Regions from separate parts of the Streptomyces sp. NPDC059008 genome, predicted to be linked through region 2. Evidence: riboswitches for the same ligand, from Rfam matches in the RefSeq annotation. Region 2 holds a riboswitch; each other region holds the start of a gene.
The links. A riboswitch is a leader RNA that binds a small molecule or an ion and turns the genes downstream of it on or off. The one in region 2 is predicted to bind cyclic di-AMP.

Region 1: linked by a shared signal. The riboswitch ahead of ACFWZH_RS24365 (C40 family peptidase) and the one ahead of ACFWZH_RS32480 (M23 family metallopeptidase) in region 2 are both predicted to bind cyclic di-AMP.
Region 3: linked by a shared signal. The riboswitch ahead of ACFWZH_RS04470 (NlpC/P60 family protein) and the one ahead of ACFWZH_RS32480 (M23 family metallopeptidase) in region 2 are both predicted to bind cyclic di-AMP.
Region 4: linked by a shared signal. The riboswitch ahead of ACFWZH_RS33670 (M23 family metallopeptidase) and the one ahead of ACFWZH_RS32480 (M23 family metallopeptidase) in region 2 are both predicted to bind cyclic di-AMP.

The regions. Positions count from the first base shown of each region.
Region 1 covers NZ_JBHYJC010000021.1:131,002-135,514, reverse strand. Annotated here, with positions in the region: gene ACFWZH_RS24380 (LysR family transcriptional regulator) at 130-1,047, opposite strand; gene ACFWZH_RS24375 (LysE family translocator) at 1,119-1,799, shown strand; gene ACFWZH_RS24370 (GNAT family N-acetyltransferase) at 1,865-2,512, opposite strand; gene ACFWZH_RS24365 (C40 family peptidase) at 2,570-3,043, opposite strand; cyclic di-AMP (ydaO/yuaA leader) riboswitch at 3,048-3,248, opposite strand; gene ACFWZH_RS24360 (hypothetical protein) at 3,527-3,832, opposite strand; gene ACFWZH_RS24355 (ATP-dependent Clp protease proteolytic subunit) at 3,838-4,473, opposite strand.
Region 2 covers NZ_JBHYJC010000043.1:35,816-40,328, reverse strand. Annotated here, with positions in the region: gene ACFWZH_RS32485 (aldo/keto reductase) at 1-762, opposite strand, end outside; gene ACFWZH_RS32480 (M23 family metallopeptidase) at 879-2,024, opposite strand; cyclic di-AMP (ydaO/yuaA leader) riboswitch at 2,036-2,180, opposite strand; gene ACFWZH_RS32475 (DUF2332 domain-containing protein) at 2,472-3,626, shown strand; gene ACFWZH_RS32470 (PP2C family protein-serine/threonine phosphatase) at 3,709-4,513, opposite strand, start outside.
Region 3 covers NZ_JBHYJC010000002.1:351,974-356,486, forward strand. Annotated here, with positions in the region: gene ACFWZH_RS04460 (NlpC/P60 family protein) at 1-213, opposite strand, end outside; gene ACFWZH_RS04465 (hypothetical protein) at 538-891, shown strand; gene ACFWZH_RS04470 (NlpC/P60 family protein) at 1,056-2,228, opposite strand; cyclic di-AMP (ydaO/yuaA leader) riboswitch at 2,236-2,418, opposite strand; gene pcrA (DNA helicase PcrA) at 2,684-4,513, shown strand, end outside.
Region 4 covers NZ_JBHYJC010000048.1:47,221-51,733, forward strand. Annotated here, with positions in the region: gene ACFWZH_RS33665 (GntR family transcriptional regulator) at 298-987, opposite strand; gene ACFWZH_RS33670 (M23 family metallopeptidase) at 1,170-1,970, opposite strand; cyclic di-AMP (ydaO/yuaA leader) riboswitch at 1,983-2,138, opposite strand; gene ACFWZH_RS33675 (M16 family metallopeptidase) at 2,373-3,755, opposite strand; gene ACFWZH_RS33680 (M16 family metallopeptidase) at 3,794-4,513, opposite strand, start outside.

The sequences.
Region 1 (4,513 bases), on a different contig from region 2:
CGAACAGGTGGGCGGTTTTCGGGATCAGGCCGTCCCTCAGCCGTCCCTCGGCCGTTTCGCGGCTGGGTCGCCGGCGTCGGCGGTCCCAGGGTGGTCGGTGCGCACCGGCCAGGCGGGGCGTTGCGGACACTACGGGGCGCTGGTGTGGCGGCTGAAGGCTCCGTGCAGCAGGGCGCGCAAGGTGTCCGCGGCGGGGGTGCCGCCGCCGGGGCGGTAGGCCACCGAGATCCGGCGGCGCAGCTCCGGCGGGTCCAGCCGGCGGACGCCCAGCGGGGTCATCGAGTCCTCCGCCATCATCTCCGGGACCACCGCCACCCCGAGTCCCGCGCTCACCAGCGCACACACCACCGCATAGCTCGGTGACTCGCAGCGCACCGCCACACTCGCCCCGGCAGCCGCCAGCGCCGCCTCCACCTCGCGCCGGTTGGGGTTCGCCGGAGCCGTGCTCACCAGCGGCTGACCGGCCAGCTCGGTCAACGGCAGCCGTCCGGAGCCCGCTGTCAGGGCATGGCCCGGCGCGGTGACCAGTACCAGCTCCTCGGTCAGCAGGGGATCCAGCAGCACCCCCTCCGGCGGCGGCATCGCCGGACCCGGCACATATTCGTGCGTCAGCGCCAGATCGACCTCGCCCAGCGCCACCGCCTCGGTGGCCTGCGGTGGTACGTACTCCGTCACGCTCAGCTCCACATCGGGGTGGGCGCGTCGGAACGAGCTGAGCGCGGGCGGCAGCAGATGGGTGCCCGCCGTCATGAACGTGCCGATCCGCAGCCGCCCGCCGGACAGCCCCGTCAGCACGGACAGCTCGTGCCGGGCCTGCTCCAGCTCGTCGAGCACCCGCCGCGCGCGTACGAGCAGCAGCTCACCGGCCGCCGTCAGCCGTGCCCCGCGATGGTGGCGTACCAGCAGTGCGGCGCCGGCCTCCCGCTCCAGCTTGGCGAGCTGCTGGGAGAGCGCGGGCGCGGTGTAGCCCAGCCGGGCGGCCGCCCGGGTGATCGAACCGGCCTCCGCCACCGCCACCAGCGCGGCCAGCCGCGTGGGGTCGTACATCACCACCTCTTTAGGCCCCCCAAGAAGATTGTCCATACCCATCAAAGGCCACGGCCGGCGAAGCTGCTCCTATGGACGGACAGCTGATCGCCTTCACCGGAGTCGCCGCGGGCATGGTCACCATGCCGGGCGCGGACTTCGCGGTCGTGGTGCGCAACGCCCTCGACTCGCGCCGGGCGGGGGTGGCGACCGCCGTCGGGGTCGCGGGCGGGCTCTTGGTGCACACCGCGCTGGTGGTCGCCGGGCTCGCCGCGGTGCTGGTCGCCGTGCCCGGTCTCTTCGGCGCCGTCCAACTCCTCGGCGGCGGATATCTGCTGTACCTGGGAGGGCGCGCGCTGATCGCGGCCCGCCGCCCGAGGGCCGCCGACGCGGAGCCGCCGGCCGGCCCGAACGCCGATGCCGCCGGCGTCGCGCCCTCCGCCGGCGCCCGTCCGGCCGTCCCGCTGGGCGCCGCGCAAGGGCTGCGCCAGGGCTTCTTGACCAACGCGCTCAATCCCAAGGCCCCCGTGCTCTTCCTCAGCCTGCTGCCGCAGTTCGTTCCGGCGGGCCAGCCGGCGCTGCCCCGTACGCTGCTGCTGGCCACGATGGTCGTGGTGATGGCGCTGGTGTGGTTCCCCGCCGTCGCACTGCTCGTCGACCGGCTGGGCACCTGGCTGCGCCGCCCGCAGGTCGCCCGTGTCCTGGAAGCCGTCACCGGCGCGCTGCTGAGCGCCCTGGGCGGCATCCTGCTCGTCGAGCTGCTGGTCGGCTGAGGGGAGCCGGCCGGTCCACGGGGGCGTGCGCGGGCCCGGCCGCGGTCCGTGTGGGCCGCCGGAGTTCAGCCGCGGCCGCCGTACGGCACCATCAGCACCTCGGCACCCACCGGGACGAACCCGGCGCCCAGTATCCCGCGCACGCTGCGGGCGTTACCGGGCGCGACCTGTGCCCACAGCAGTTCGCCGGCCGGAAGGAGATGCCGGGCGGCCCGCGCCAGCCTGCGGCCCAGACCGCGCCCCTGGCCGCCTGCCTCCACCTCGACGGCCAGCTCCCAGCGACCGGCCACACCGCGGCCGATGACCAGTGTCCCGCCGTCGGCGGTCGTCCAGGCCCGCACCTCGTCGCGGTGGCGCAGCGCGCGGGTTATCCGCGGATGGCTCCGGTCCGTCGTCTCCACCAGCTCCAGCGGCGGCGGACCGGGCAGGGCTTCGGCGACCGTCGTCATATCGATGTTGTTGGCCTCGCGCCCCACCCGCTCGCCCAGAGCGGTCAGAAACGGCGGGCTGAGCGGCCCGGCGAGATCGCCGGGCGCTATCCGCTCATGGACCCATGCGGGCTCCACGTCCGCGAACACCACGGCATGGCAGGTGAAGGACGCCACGCCGATGTCGCGCGGGGACGGCTGGGGCAGGACCGTCACCGATCCGTCCGCGGGCGGGAAGCCTCCGCGCGCCGCGGCCGTCAGCAGCTTGCTCAGTTGCCAGGTCACTCCGTCAAACTACCGAGCCCCACTGACAATTGACCAAGCGTGAGGCGAAGCCGCAGGTCAGCCCACTCGCCCATACGAGATCGCGGAGCTGAAGATCCTCGCCAGCCGCACCACGTCGCCGGTCTTGGGCGCATGCCACATCCGGTCACGGCCCGCGTAGATGCCGACGTGGTAGACGCCGCGGGCCGAGTGGAAGAACACCAGGTCCCCGCGTCTTCGGGAGGAGGCCGGGACGTGCCGGGTCTGGTCGTACTGCGCGGCGGCGCTGCGTGGCAGGGCCCGGCCGACGCGCTTGAACGAATACAGCGTCAGCCCCGAGCAGTCGAAGCGGTACGGCCCCTCCGCGCCGAACTCGTAGGGGGAGCCCTGCTTGGAGGCCGCGACCCGCACCGCATGCGCGGCGACGGACGCGGCCTCGGCGTCGGTGGTCGCCCCCGGGGCGAGGGTGGTGGCGCCGAGGGTGGCCATCGTCAGAGCGGAGACGGTGGCGGCGCGGGCCAGCAGATGCGGCGTATGCGTGCGCACGGTCATGCGCGAACCCTTCGTCAGCCGCCTGCGAAGGAAGACCTGTCGGGTTCGGGCAGGCGAAGATGCCCGGCCGTGCGTACGGCTTCACCCCAAGGAGTCCGTCGGCCGTGTTGGCCCGGACCCCGTCCTGCTCGGGTCCTCCGCTCCCGCCGGTCCACACCGTCGACCGGACATCCGGTACGGCGGCGGGATTAGGCGCCCGTCCGGACCGCCCCGTCGCTGTGGCGGGGTCTTGTCGTCGAAGGGATCGTCACGCACCCACCACCCGAATTCCGAGCTGAAAATGCCGTATGTGAGATGGGTCACATTTGGGCCGAATAGGGGGAATTGTTCCTTCAGGTGGCGGGGTGCCCGGTGTCGCGGTCCCGGGACCTGGGGCGAAACATGGGGACCGGAGGAATTCTCTCCGCCCCGCGCAATTCGTCACCTCCTCGCAAAAGCCGTGGACGCTACGCCGTCCGAGCAACCCGGGTCGGGCGTGTCGGGTCACCGCTCCCCGGGCGGCACGGCGACCAGTTGGGACCGCCGCTCGCCGTCCAGGACCCGCAGCGCCCGGCCGAGCGTGTCGTGGTGCATCTCGCTCTCGCCGCGGTTGTGCATCAGCGTCAGGGCGTCCCGCAGTCCGGCGGCCTTGCCGACGAGCGCCTGCGCGGCCCGCAGGCCGCTGTAGGTGTGGCCGCCGCGGGCCGGGTTGATGCGGCCCAGCAGATCGAGCACCTCCAGGTAACGGTCGATCAGTTCGCCCTCGGCGCGCGTGAGGGCGGGCAGTGGCGGTGGCTCCGGTGGCAGCATCCGGCTCACCGCGTGACGGGCTGGAGGGACGACTGCTTGCGGTTGCGGGTGAGCCCGTCGATCAGTCCGTACGCCTGCGCGGCCGGGGCGTCGAAGATCTTGTCGCGCTCGATGTCGGTGGCGATCCGCTCGGGGGTCTGCCCGGTGTGCCGCGCCAGCATCTCCACCAGCATGTCGCGGCCGCGCAGCATCTCCTCCGCCTGGATCTGGAGGTCGGTGGCCTGCCCCTGGATGGGTTCGCTGAGCGACGGCTGGTGGATCAGCACCCGGGCGCCGGGCAGCGCCAGCCGCTTGCCGGGGGCGCCGGCGGCCAGCAGTACCGCGGCGGCGGACGCGGCCTGCCCCAGGCAGACCGTCGCCACGTCGCACGACACGAAGCGCATCGTGTCGTAGATGGCGGTCATCGCGGTGAGGGAGCCGCCGGGGGAGTTGATGTAGAGCGAGATGTCCTGCTCCGGCGCGGCGTGTTCGAGGTGGATGAGCTGCGCCATGACGTCGTTGGCGGAGGCGTCGTCCACCGGGGTGCCCAAGAAGATGATGCGCTCGCTGAGCAGCTTGGAGTACGGGTCCATGGTGCGCGTCCCCTGTGAGGTGCGCTCGGTGAACTCGGGCAGGACGTAGCGAGCCGTGGGTCGCAGCATGACTGCTCCTCTCCTCTGTAAAAAATGTACAGGATGTACA
Region 2 (4,513 bases):
AAGGACGCGCAGCCCGCGGTCGGTGGCCAGGTGCTGGCCGGCCTTTGCGGAGCGGGCGCTGGCGACATCGGTGCCCGGGCGGTACTTGCCGGTGAGGAAGCCGGAGGCAAGGGCCCAGTACGGGATGGCGGCCACGCCCTCGCGGGCCGCCACGTCGGCGAGTTCGCCCTCGTAGGTGTCGCGGGAGACCAGGTTGTAGTGCGGCTGGAGGGCGACGTAACGGGCCACGCCCTCGCGGGCGGAGAAGGCCAGGGACTCCGCCAGGCGCCGCGCGGAGATGTTGGAGGCGGCGATCTCACGGACCTTGCCGGCCTGGACGAGCTCGTCGAGGGTGCCGATGATCTCCGAGACCTCGACCGATTCGTCGTCGTAGTGGGTGTAGTAGAGGTCGATGTAGTCGGTGCGCAGACGGGTGAGGGACTCGTCGACCGCGGACTTGATGGTGGCCGGGCTCAGGCCCTTGTAGTCGGGGTGGGCGCCGACCTTGGTGGCGACGACGACCTCGGAGCGATTGCCGCGGGAGGCCATCCAGTTGCCGATGACGGTCTCGGATTCGCCGCCCTTGTTGCCGGGCACCCAGGCCGAATAGGCGTCGGCGGTGTCGATGAAGTTGCCACCGCCTGCCGCATACGCGTCGAGCACGGCGAACGACTCGGCCTCGTCGGCCGTCCAGCCGAAGACGTTGCCCCCGAGGGCGAGCGGGGAGACGGCGAGCGAGCCGAGGTTCCGGCGGTTTTGGGGGGTGGGGTGTGTCGAGGTCATACGTGGTTGCAGCGTGGTGAGGGAGGGAGTTATTCCGCGGGAGGAGTGGCCTCCCGCGGCGCGCTCGGGCCGCCTTTCGGCAGGCCCTCAGGCGCGTCTCCCTGCGGGCCGGGCCGTCAGACGTTCACGCCGTGGTCGCGCAGCCACGGCATCGGGTCTATCGGGTCGCCGGCGCCGGGGCGTACCTCCAGGTGGAGGTGGGGACCGGTGACGTTGCCGGTGGCGCCGACGCGGCCGATGACATCGCCGGTGTTGACCTTGCCCGAGGTCTTCACCATCGAGGACAGATGGCAGAACCACAGCTCGGTGCCGTCGTCGAGGGTGAGGACGATGCGGTAGCCGTACGAACCGGCCCAGCCGGCCTGGGTGATGGTGCCGGAGTGCACCGCCTTGACGGGCGTACCGGTCGGTGCGGCGAAGTCCTGGCCCGTGTGGTCGGCGGCCCAGCGGTCGCCGGCCTGACCGAAGCTGGCGGTGAGGGTGTAGGAGGAGACGGGGGCGATGAAGCTCTTCGCCAGTTGGGCCAGGCGCTCGGCCTCCGCCTTCCGGCGCGCCTCCTCCTCGGCCTTGCGCTTGGCCTCCAGCTCTGCCGCCTTCTTGGCCGCCGCGGCCTTGTCCGCCGCGTCCTGGGCCGTCTTCTGGGCCGCGGACGCTTCCGTCGCCGCCTGCTTGATGGCGGCGCCCTCGGCCGCTTCGCGGGCCTGCTCCTCGGCGGCACCCTGCTGCGCGTCGGCCTGCTGGAGGATGCGGCTGCGCAGCGCCTCGCCGGCGTTGCCGCCCGTACCGGTCGTGCCGGTCTGGGTGACCTGGGAGAGCGGACCGGCGGCGACGGTGTCGGCAAAGTCGCCTCCGGAGTCCGCCGCGGCGGAGTCGGAGTCGGATATGAGGCCGCCGAGCCCCGGGAGGGACTCGGCATCCGGAAGGCTGTCGGAGATGTCGTGGGCCATGCCGCCGATGTCGGGCATGGATATCGGGACCGGCGGACGGTCCTCGGCGGTGGCCATGCCACCCGCGCCGACCGCCGCGATGACGCCGACACCCAGGACCGTGCCACTACGGGCGAGTCCGCCGCCGCGCTGCTTGGCCACCCGGTGCTTGCCACGGGCCGGTCGGAGCGACTCCTCGGTGGGATTCCACTCCTCCCACGGGCCGTCGCCGTCGATGCCCGCCATGCCCTGCGGATCACCCGGGCCTTCGAAGGCGCCTCGGTCGTCGAGTCGGTATGCGGGCGAAGCCTCGGGGGCAGGCCTGTTGGACGCCACGGGGGCGCACTCCTTTCCTTCCTTCTCGCCTACCGGGTTAGCTGACGGGTTCGGAGCAGGAAGGTCTCCTACGGGCCACTCTGGCGGAGGCGCCCGATTCACCCCAAGGTGGTGGTTCCCCGGTTCCCTTGGTGCAGTTCGAAGTGCTGGAGATGCGTGAAAAGCGCGTGCGGGATTCGGCGTCGGCGCGCGGTGCCGCCTCTTGCGACGGCTGGGACGACCGCGCTGCGTTATCGGACAGTAATAGAAGTCGCGACTGTTTTCCAAGCCTTCCCGGGAACCCTTATTCGTTCCGCATGAGGTTTGGCCTGGACTTTTTCGGTCACCATGCCCACAAAACGGGCGAGTTGCCCCTGCACCTCTAAACGATCTCGCGCTGATTGTGCGTCAGTCGTTATGCGGAGGGGCGCCCCCCAGTTACGGAACGTGAGGGCGTAACGTCGGATCATGGTCGTCAACGTCGAGAGCGCGGGGAGCACCGTGAGCTCCGGAAACGTCAAGGGCGGTATCGGCCGGAGCGCGGCGGCGGATGTGGCGGAGCGCTACCGGGAGTTCTCGTGGCGGGAGGCTCGGGGACGGTCCGACGCCCATGCGGAGCTGACCGCGCGGATCAGCCAGGACCCGGAGTTCTGCGATCTGCTGTCGGGGTCGCTGCCGGCCGGCAACAAGCAGCAGCCGAACCTCCTGCTCGCCGCCGTCCGCCAGCTCGACGGCCCGCACGCGGAGCAGGGCCCGCGCGGCGAGGCCGCGTACGGTCGCTGGCGCGAGTGGACGGTCCGGCACTGGGACGAGGTCCGCGCGGTGATCATGCAGCGCGCCACCCAGACCAACGAGCCGGCCCGCTGCGCCACGCTGCTGCCGCTGCTCGCCCGTCTGCCGCAGCCGCTGGCGCTGCTGGAGGTCGGCGCGTCGGCCGGGCTGTGTCTGCATCCCGACAGCTACCGGTACCGGTACGAGTCCGCCACCGGGTACGCGGGGCAGCCCGCGGGCGGCCCGCGGACCGTCGAGGTGGGGGCGCCGGACGGCCCGGTGGTGTTCGGCTGCCGTACGGACTGGGCGCCCGAGGAACTGCCCGGCCGGCTGCCGGAGATCGTCTGGCGGGCCGGAATCGATCTGAACCCGCTCGACCCCGTGGGCGCACCGGACGATCTGCGCTGGCTGCAGTCGCTCGTCTGGCCGGGCGAGGGCGAGCGCGCGGCGCGGCTCTTTGCCGCCGTCGAGGCCGTACGGGCGGCGCCGCGGCCGCGGATCGTACCCGGCGATCTGATCGACGAGCTGCCCGCGCTGGCCGCCGCGGCACCGCCCGAGGCGACGCTGGTCGTCTTCCACAGCGCGGTGCTGAGCTACCTTCCGCCCGCTCGCCGCGAGGAGTTCGCGCGCCTCGTGCGGTCGCTGCTCGACGGGCGTCCCGGCGGTGGGCACTGGATCTCCAACGAGCACCACTCGGTCCTGCCGTGGATCACCGCGCCGGAGCACCTCTCCGGGCGCCCGGAGGACGGACGGCTGACCCTCGCCCTGGACGGGCGGCCTCTCGCGCTCACCGGCCCGCACGGCGAGAGCCTGCACCGACTTCCGGGCACGGAACCCGGGACGAGGACGTAGGCGCAAGCGGCACAGCGGGGCGGGGCGGCCCCGTCCGTGCCCGGCCCCGCCCGATCGGCGGCCCGGTGCTCCTCGCCCCGCCCTACTCCCCCATGGGCCGCTGCACCGCCAGCAGGGCCATGTCGTCCGCCGACGCCCCGCCCGTATGCAGTGCCACATCCTCGACGAGGGTGTCCAGGAGGGCGTCCGGACCGGGGAAGCGGCGGCCCCGCAGCCGGTTCGAGGGGTTGTAGAAACGGCCGCGGAAGTCGCGGGCCTCGGTCATGCCGTCGGTGAAGAACAGCAGCAGCGAGCCGGCCGGCAGGAACGTCTCGTCCGACCGGTCGGGCCAGCTCGCCACCTCGCTCATCCCCAGGGGCAGCGCCGGCGCCGCGGGGGCCAGCTCGCGCAGCCCGCCGTCCGGGGTGAGCATCAGGGGAGCCGGGTGGCCGCGGTTGAGGACCCGCAGTACGGGCCGCCCGTTGGCGGGGATCTCGGCCAGCACGGCAGTGGTGAACCCCTCGAACCGGTCCAGCCCTCCGCGCCGCCTGCCCTCCCGCTGCAGCGCCCGCTCCAGCCGGCCGGCCACCGCCTCCAGGGTGGCCTCCTGCTCCGCCGCCTCCCGGAAGGCGCCGATGACGACCACCGCGGCCTCCACCGCCTCCAGGCCCTTGCCGCGCACATCGCCGACGATCAGCCGCACGCCGTGCGGGGTGTCCTGCACCGCGTAGAGGTCGCCGCCGATCCCGGAGTCCGCCCGCGCGCCCACGTAGCGGGCGGCGATCGCGAGCCCGGCCAGCCGCTCGGGCGGCAGCGGCAGTACGGCGCGCTGGGCGGCCTCCGAGACGTCCCGTACGGACGCCAGATGGGCATCGCTGGTCCGTACGACCCGGTTGATGCCCAGCGCC
Region 3 (4,513 bases), on a different contig from region 2:
CTCCTGGTACAGCGCGTCGACCCGGTCCTTGACCTGGTCGGGGGTGGGGGAGGGGGCCGCCTGGCCGGTGCCGTCGAAGGCGGTGGCGGTGGCGGCACCCGCGAGGGCGAGGGTGGCGGCCGTACGGACGGTGCGCGCACTGCGCGAACCGCCCGTGAGCGCGGCGAGCGGATGCTGCCTGGGCTTGCGGTGCGAGGCCACGGTGGCCGTCACTTCCTTCCCTTCGGGCCGGGGGCCCGGCGGCGGTCGGCAACGGGGGAGCCGACCGCCGCCGCACCTCTCGGCGGGGCGGCCGACGGAACACCGGCGCTCGGTCCGGCGATGGCGGGGTGTCGGCCGCCTGGAGGAGGACGCTAAGCCTGGGCGTCACGGGGGTGAGTCCGGTTGGCTGGCATTGTTCGCTTTCGACCGCGGCCGGTGCGCGGGTGACCGCACCGCCGCCGCCTGCACACCGGGACCGGTCTGCCGTGACCGAAGCGGCGATTGCGGACGCCCTGCCTGAAGGGCCGTGCTATACGACGGCTACGATCCAGCACTATGGACGTAGTAATCAATGTCTTCGTCGGCCTGCACATCATCGGCATCGCCTCCCTGCTGGGCGGTTTCCTGACCCAGATGAAGGCGATGGGCGCGGGCACCGCCCGCTTCGTGCCGGCCATGCTGCACGGCGCGCTGACGATGCTGGTCACCGGCATCGTGCTGGTCGGCCTCAACCAGGCCCAGGACCACTCCGTCAACAACATCAAGATCGGCGTCAAGATGGCCGTACTGGTGGTGATCCTGGCGCTGGTCTACGTCAAGCGGGACGAGGAGAAGGTCTCCGCGCCGCTGTTCGGCGCGGTGGGCGCGCTCACGATCGCCAACATCTTCATCGCGGTGCTCTGGACCTGACGGCGACGCCCCCACTACGGCACACCGCGCGGTCACCGTGCTCCGGAACCGGAGCCGATGGCCGCGCGGTGGCGTGTGGGGGGTGACCGTGGGGGGTGGTCTTGCCGGGCGCCCGGACGGGGCGCCTCGGGGGAGGAGGGGGCCGCGGGGAGGCGGGGCCTGTCTCAGGCCGGGCGGACGCTCCCGTAGATCGGCATGTAGTAGATCGACTCCTCGCGGACGTAGGCGCCCGGCTTGGGAGCGTGGATCATCTTGCCGCCGCCTATGTACATGCCGACGTGGCTGATGTCGTCGTAGAAGAACACCAGGTCACCGGGCTGCAGATCCTTGGTCGCCACCCGCTGGCCGACCTTGACCTGGTCCCAGGTCGTCCGCGGCAGATCGACCCCGGCCGCCTTCCACGCCGCCTGCGTCAGCCCCGAGCAGTCATAGGAGCTGGGCCCGGTGGCGCCCCAGACGTACGGCTTGCCTATCTGGGCGCGGGCGAACGCCAGGGCCTTCTCGGCCTTGGTGGCGTACGAGTCCCCGGTGGAGCCGCCGTCGCTGGTGCCACCGCCGGTCTGCCCGCCGGTGTCGCCGCCGGTCTGTCCGCCCGTCGAGCCGCCGTCCTCCTGCTGCTGCCGCTCGCGCTCCTGCTGCCGGCGCGCCTCCTCCTCGGCCTTGCGCCGGGCCGCCTCTTCCCTCTGGCGCTCCAGCTCGGCGAGCCGCGCCTTCTCCTGGGCGGTGAGCCGCGACAGCAGCTGCCGGGCCTCGGCCAGCTTCTCCTGGACGGACTGCTTGGACTCCTTCAGCGCCGCCTGCGACTTCTGCAGCTTCTCCAGGCTGCTGGTGGCCTCGGCCCGCTGCCGCGCCGCGGCCGCCGCCTGCTCCTGGTAGTCGGTGACCGCCTGCTTCTGCCGGCTGGTCAGCCGCTCCATGAGGTGGCTGCGGTCGACGAACTGCTGCGGGTCCTTGGCGAGCATCAGTTGCGCCGTCGGGTTCATGCCGCCGGTGCGGTACTGCGCCGAGGCGAAGGTGCCCAGTTCGCGCCGGGACTCGTTCATCCGCTGCGCGCGCTTGGCGGCGGCGTCGAGCAGACCGTCGACGGTGGCGCTCTGGTGCTCGGCGCGCTCCTTGGCGGCGTTGTACTTCTGGGTGGCCACCTCGGCCTGGTGGTAGAGGCCGTCGACCTTCTGCTTGACCTCTTCGATGGAGGGCCTGGGCGCCCTGGGGGCGGCGTCGGCGGACTGCGACAGCAGGGTGACCGAGGCGAGCGCGGCGGTGGTGAGCCCGGCCGCGGTACGCCGGCTCCCGGGCGAGATGAGAACGCTGGTGCGCGGCTTGCGATGGGACGCCAAGGCCGGCAACTCCTTCCGTGACCGCCTACCGGGTTAGCTGTCGGGTTCGGGCGGTGTCGCTGACGGAAGGCTTGCCCTACGGTCCGTGCGGTCGCCGACGGCGGCCGCTGGATCGATTCACCCCGGTGGTGCTGGTGGGTCCCCGGCTCCGGGTGCCTGCTGGCAGGGCCGGACTCGGCGCGGCGGCCCGTGCGGAAGCTGTCGACCGCTGGGAGGCGGGCTGCCTGAGCGAGGACGTTAGCCAATTCGTGTGGCTCCTGTGAAGGCTGATGTTCGATATGCCCGAAACCTTTTCGTGACCTGAACGCGCTGCGGGGGGTGTTGCGTCAGATGTCGGGTTCGGGTACGCCGCCGGCACCCGGCGGTTCCGCCTCCGACCGCCTGACCTGCCCCGGCGCGGACAATCCCGCACTCCCCGGCGCGCTGTCAGTGCGGCGGCCTAGACTCGGTGGGCGATGAGCAGCCTCTTTGACGACAGCTTTCTGGCGGACCTCGGCCCCAAGGGCGAGGAGGAGCACCCGCCGCCTCCCGAGGACGAGCACGAGCCGGTCCCCGAGGAGGTCCCCGCCGACCTCTTCGGCGGGAGGTTCGACGCGCCCGTGCACACCGAGGCGTACTACCGCGACGGCGCCGCCCGCCCGCCCGTCGATGCGGCCGCGCTGCTGGAGGGGCTCAACGACGAGCAGAAGGCCGCCGTGGTGCACGCCGGAGGCCCGCTGCTGATCGTCGCGGGCGCCGGCTCCGGCAAGACCAGGGTGCTCACCCACCGCATCGCGCATCTGCTCGCCGAGCGCCATGTCCACCCCGGCCAGATCCTCGCGATCACGTTCACGAACAAGGCCGCGGGCGAGATGAAGGAGCGCGTGGAGCAGTTGGTCGGCCCGCGCGCCAACGCCATGTGGGTCTCGACCTTCCACAGCGCCTGCGTGCGCATCCTGCGCCGCGAGTCCAAGAAGCTCGGCTTCACCTCCTCCTTCTCGATCTACGACGCGGCCGACTCCAAGCGCCTGATGGCGTTGGTCTGCCGCGATCTGGACCTGGACCCCAAGCGCTTCCCGCCCAAGTCCTTCAGCGCGAAGATCTCCAACCTCAAGAACGAGCTCATCGACGAGGAGACCTTCGCCCAGACGGCGGCCGACGGGTTCGAGAAGTCGCTGGCCGAGGCGTATGCGATGTATCAGGCGCGGCTGCGCGAGGCCAACGCCCTGGACTTCGACGACATCATCATGACGACGGTCCATCTGCTGCAGGCCTTCCCGGACGTCGCCGAGCACTACCGCCGCCGCTTCCGCCATGTGCTCGTCGACGAGTACCAGGACACCAACCACGCCCAGTACACCCTGGTGCGCGAGCTGGTCGGCAGGGGAACGGCCGACATCCGCGCCGCCGAACTGTGCGTCGTCGGTGACGCCGACCAGTCGATCTACGCCTTCCGCGGCGCCACGATCCGCAACATCCTCCAGTTCGAGGAGGACTACCCGGACGCCACGACGATCCTGCTGGAGCAGAACTACCGCTCCAGCCAGACGATCCTGTCCGCCGCCAACGCCGTCATCGAGCGCAACGAGAACCGCCGCCCCAAGAACCTCTGGACGGACGCCGGCGCCGGCCCCAAGATCACCGGCTATGTCGCCGACACCGAGCACGACGAGGCGCAGTTCGTCTCCGACGAGATAGACCGTCTCACCGACGCCGGCGACGCCAAGGCCGGCGACGTCGCCGTCTTCTACCGCACCAACGCCCAGTCCCGTGTCTTCGAAGAGATCTTCATCCGGGTCGGTCTGCCCTACAAGGTCGTCGGCGGGGTGCGTTTCTACGAGCGCAAGGAGGTCCGCGACGTCCTGGCGTATCTGCGGGTGCTCGCCAACCCCGAGGACACCGTCCCGCTGCGCCGCATCCTCAACGTCCCCAAGCGCGGCATCGGCGAGCGCGCCGAGGCGATGATCGACGCCCTGTCCTCACGCGAGAAGATCACCTTCCCGCAGGCGCTGCGCCGGGTCGACGAGGCGTACGGCATGGCGGCCCGCTCCGCCAACGCCGTCAAGCGCTTCAACGTCCTGATGGAGGAGCTGCGCACGATCGTCGAGTCCGGCGCCGGGCCCGCCACGATCCTGGAGGCCGTCCTGGAGCGCACCGGCTACCTCGCCGAGCTCCAGGCCTCCACCGACCCGCAGGACGAGACCCGGATCGAGAACCTCCAGGAACTCGCCGCCGTGGCCCTGGAATTCGAGCAGGACCGCGGAGAGGAGAATCCGGGCACCCTCGCCGACTTCCTGGAGCAGGTC
Region 4 (4,513 bases), on a different contig from region 2:
GACACCGGAAACCGGTCGCCGCGGCGGGGCCGTTTCGCTGCGATCGCGGTTCCTCACCCCGGCCGGTATCCCGCCTGAATTGCCCTACCAGGGCACCATGCGCCGCCGCGACTGAATCAATTCTTCAGAAAAGGCCGTACGGTTCAGCGCCCGGTCCGGAAGCACAGGAAATCCGAATACGGGTGCACGCCGGGCGGAATAACGGCGCCCTTACGGGAAAAGTCGCCATGCGGCCTTCGCGCCCATTCCCCTGCGCGTGCCATTCCCCCGCACACCTCTTTGTATACGGGGCCCCTGTTAAGAGCGGGCACGCGCTGTGTTGACGGGCCGTTTCGGATCCCTCACCTCGACCTTGGCCGGGCGCCGCAGCCGGTAGACCGGCAGCGAACGCTCGATATGGGCCGCCATCAGGGCGCGGGCGCGTTCGGCGTCCCCCCGGGCCACCGCGTCCAGCACCGCGCCGTGATCGTCCCAGGACTCGCCGGCCCTGGCCGGCGGCTCCACCGCGTACATCCACTCGATCTTGCGCCGCAGCTGGGTCAGCAGCGCGGTCAGGCTGGGGCTGCCGGCCGCCTGGGCGAGCGTCTCGTGGAACCAGCCGTCCAATTGGCGCAGGTCCGCGGCGTTGCCGTGGCGCGCCCGCTCACGTCCGAGCCGCACCAGTCCGCGCAGCACCTTGAGGTGGGCCGGGCTGCGGCGGGCGGCCGCGCGGGCGGCCCCCAGCGGCTCCAGCAGCGCGCGGATGTCCAGCAGGTCGGCGGCCTCCTGCTCGGTGGGCTCGGCGACACAGGCGCCCGCGTGATGGCGGGTGGTGACGAAGCCCTCCGACTGCAGGGTGCGCAGCGCTTCGCGGACCGGCACCCTGGAGACGCCGTAACGCGCCGCCAGGATCTCCTCGATCAGCCGGCTCCCCGGCGCCAGCGCACCGGAGACAATGTCCTCGCGAATCGCCGTGCACACCGCATGCGCGGAAATATGGCCTCGCATCGTCCGTGCCTCCGCCGTAATCCCCTGGAAAAGCCGCCGGTTGACGACTTTTCCGTGACTCTATTCGACCGGGACGGCTTTTCCGACGGACTCCGCTTATCCATGGATATTTTTTAGCCAACGGACGGCGCCGGCATCGGGCGAAGCGGTGTGTCAGACGATGCGGAGGCGGCTGCGGTGCATCAGACGTTGACGCCGTGCGCGCGCAGATACGCGACCGGGTCGATGTCCGAGCCGTAGTCGGCAGTGGTGCGGGCCTCGAAGTGCAGGTGCGGGCCGGTGACGTTGCCGGTGGCACCGGAGAGCCCGATCTGCTTGCCGGGGGTGACGCTCTCGCCGACCGAGACGGAGATCGACGACAGGTGGCCGTACTGGGTGTACGTACCGTCGTTCATCTTGATCACGACGTTGTTGCCGTACGAGCCGCCCCAGCCGGCCTCGACGACGGTGCCCGCGCCGACGGCGTGGACGGAGGTCCCGGAGGCGGCGTGGAAGTCGATGCCGGTGTGGCTGCCCGAGGACCACAGGCTGCTGGACGCCTTGTAGGCGGTGGACACGTACGAGCCGGCGATCGGGGCGACGAAGGTGTTGAGGCGCTTGCGCTCGGCCTCGCGGGCGGCGCGCTCCTTGGCCTCGCGCTCGGCCTTGGCCTTCTTCCGGGCCGCCTCGGCGCGCCGCTGGGCCTCCTCGGCCTGCTTCTTGGCGACGGCCTCGGCCTTCGCCCTCGCGGCGGCGGCCTCGGCGTCGGCCTGCTGCGCGTCGGCCTGGGCCTCGATGCGGTTGGCGAGCTCGTCACCGAGGACGACGGCCTGCTGCAGACCGGTGTCGTGGGTGCGCGCCTCGTCCGTGGCGGCCAGCGCCGGCGAGGCCACCGAGGCGACAACGCCGGAGGCCGCGAGGGTGGCTATGCCTGCGATGTTGCGGGTCGAGCGGGCGGTGCGGCTCGCACGACGGTGCTTCCCGGTGGCACGTATGAACGCCATGTACTGGCTTGTCCTTTCCTTCCTTCTCGCCTACCGGGTTAGCTGACGGGTTCGGAGCAGGAAGGTCTCCTACGGGCTCCTCCGAAGAGGGGTCCGATTCACCCCAGGGACGTGTGGGTCCCCGGCTCCCCTGGCTCGCGCCGTACGGGGACTCGGCGATGACTGTCCGGTGCCACTGTTGTGGCGGAGTTGTGACGAACAGCCGGACCGACGCTAATCGGGGCAACTTTCGATCGCCAAACAGAACCGCTTTTTTGTGCGGGATGCCACAAGAAGCGGCGCAGCCAGTCATCACAAACCGGACATACGGCGGCTCCCGTGGCAGAGAGCACCACGGGAGCCGTCGCTCGAAACTGATCCGCCGTCATACGCAGCGGTCAGGGCGTGCCTTTCGGATCGGCCCTAGCCGCCGACGACCGTCACCTCGCCCAACCCCAGCGCCTTGACGGGCTCGGCGATCTGGGCCGCGTCACCCACCAGGACCGTCACCAGCCGGTCCACCGGGAAGGCGCTGACCGCCGCCGCGGTCGCCTCGACCGTGCCGGTCTCCGCGAGCCGGGCGTACAACTGCGCCTGGAAGTCGTCCGGGAGCTGCTGCTCCACCTGGTCGGCCAGCGTGCCCGCGACGGCCGCCGCGGTCTCGTACTTCAGCGGCGCGACCCCGACGAGGTTCTGGACGGCGACATCGCGCTCCTCGTCCGTCAGCCCCTCTGCCGCGAGGGTCCGCAGCACCTGCCACAGGTCCTGGAGCGCCGGGACGGTGGAGGCGGTGTCCACCGAGCCGCTGATGGCCAGCAGGGCCGCGCCCGTCGCCCCCTCGGGGGAGCCGGGGGCGGTGGAGCGCAGTACCTGGCCGAAGGCGCGCACCCCGTAGGTGTAGCCCTTCTCCTCCCGCAGCACACGGTCCAGCCGGGAGGTGAGGGTGCCGCCGAGGCAGTACGTGCCGAGGACCTGCGCCGGCCACACCCGGTCGTGCCGGTCGGCGCCGATCCGGCCGATGAGCAGCTGCGTCTGGACGGCTCCGGGGCGGTCCACGATCACCACACGGCCGGTGTCGTCGGCGACGATCGGCGCCGCCTTCAGCGGCTCGGCCGTCGAGCCGCTCCAGGCGCCGAGGGTCTCGGCGAGCGCCGCGTCCAGGTCGACACCGGTGAAGTCGCCGACGATGACGGCGGTGGCCGTGGCCGGCCGCACATGGGCGTCGTAGAAGGCCCGGACGGCCGCCGCGTCGATGCGGGCCACGGTCTCCTCGGTGCCCTGCCTGGGCCGCGACATGCGCGCGGTGGCCGGGAACAGCTCCTTGGACAGCGCCATGGCGGCGCGCCGGGCCGGGTTGGCGAGCTCGTGCGGGATCTCGTCGAGGCGGTTGCGCACCAGCCGCTCGACCTCGCTGTCCGGGAAGGCGGGGGCGCGCAGCGCGTCGGCGAGCAGGCCGAGCGCGCGCGGCAGCCGGGAGGCCGGGACCTCCAGGGAGACCCGTACACCGGGGTGGTCGGCGTGGGCGTCCAGCGTGGCGCCGCAGCGCTCCAGCTCGGCGGCGAACTCCTCGGCGTCGTACTTGTCGGTGCCCTCCGACAGCGCACGCGCCATGATCGTGGCGACGCCGTCCAGCCCCTCGGGCTCGGCGTCCAGCGGCGCGACGAGGTTGACCTCGACGGCGACGACCTGCTGGCCGGGGCGGTGGCTGGTCAGCAGGGTGAGCCCGTTGGGGAGTTGGCTGCGGTCGGGGGCCGGGAAGGCCCACGGCTTGGGCGCGCCGCCCCGGGGCTGGGGGTGGAAGTCCATGGTGCTCATGGGGGACCCTGCGCGGTTGGTGGCGTCGCTCACTGGTCCGCCTCCCCTTCCTCGGTGTCGGCGGCGTCGGTCGGCTCGGTGGGTTCGTAGACCAGCACCGCGCGGTTGTCGGGGCGCAGCCGGGCCTTGGCGACCGCCTGCACCTCCTCGGCGCTGATGTCCAGGACGCGCTGCACGGCGGACAGCGCGAGCTGCGGGTCGCCGAACAGGACGGCGAAGCGGCACAGTTCGTCGGCGCGGCCGCTGACCGTGGCGAGACGGTCCAGCCATTCGCGCTCCAGCTGGGCCTGCGCGCGCTCCATCTCCTCCGGGGTCGGGCCCTCGGCGGCGAAGCGGGCCAGCTCCTCGTCAACGGCGCGCTCGATGTCGGGGACCTCCACGCCGCCGGACGTCTTCACGTCCAGCCAGCCCAGCGACGGCGCGCCGGCCAGCCGCAGCAGGCCGAAGCCGGCCGCCACGGCGCTGCGGTCACGGCGCACCAGCCGGTTGTACAGGCGGGAGGACTCGCCGCCGCCCAGGACGGTCAGCGCCAGGTCCGTGGCGTCCGCCTCACGGGTGCCGTCGTGCGGCAGACGGTAGGCCGCCATCAGGGCGCGGGAGGGCACGTCCTCCTCGACGACCTCGCGCAGCTGGCCGCCCATGACGTCGGGCAGCGCGCCGTCCCGGGGCGGCTGCTTGCCGTCGTGCGAGGGGATCGAACCGAAGTACTTCTCGATCCAGGCCAGCGTCTGCGCGGAGTCGATGTCGCC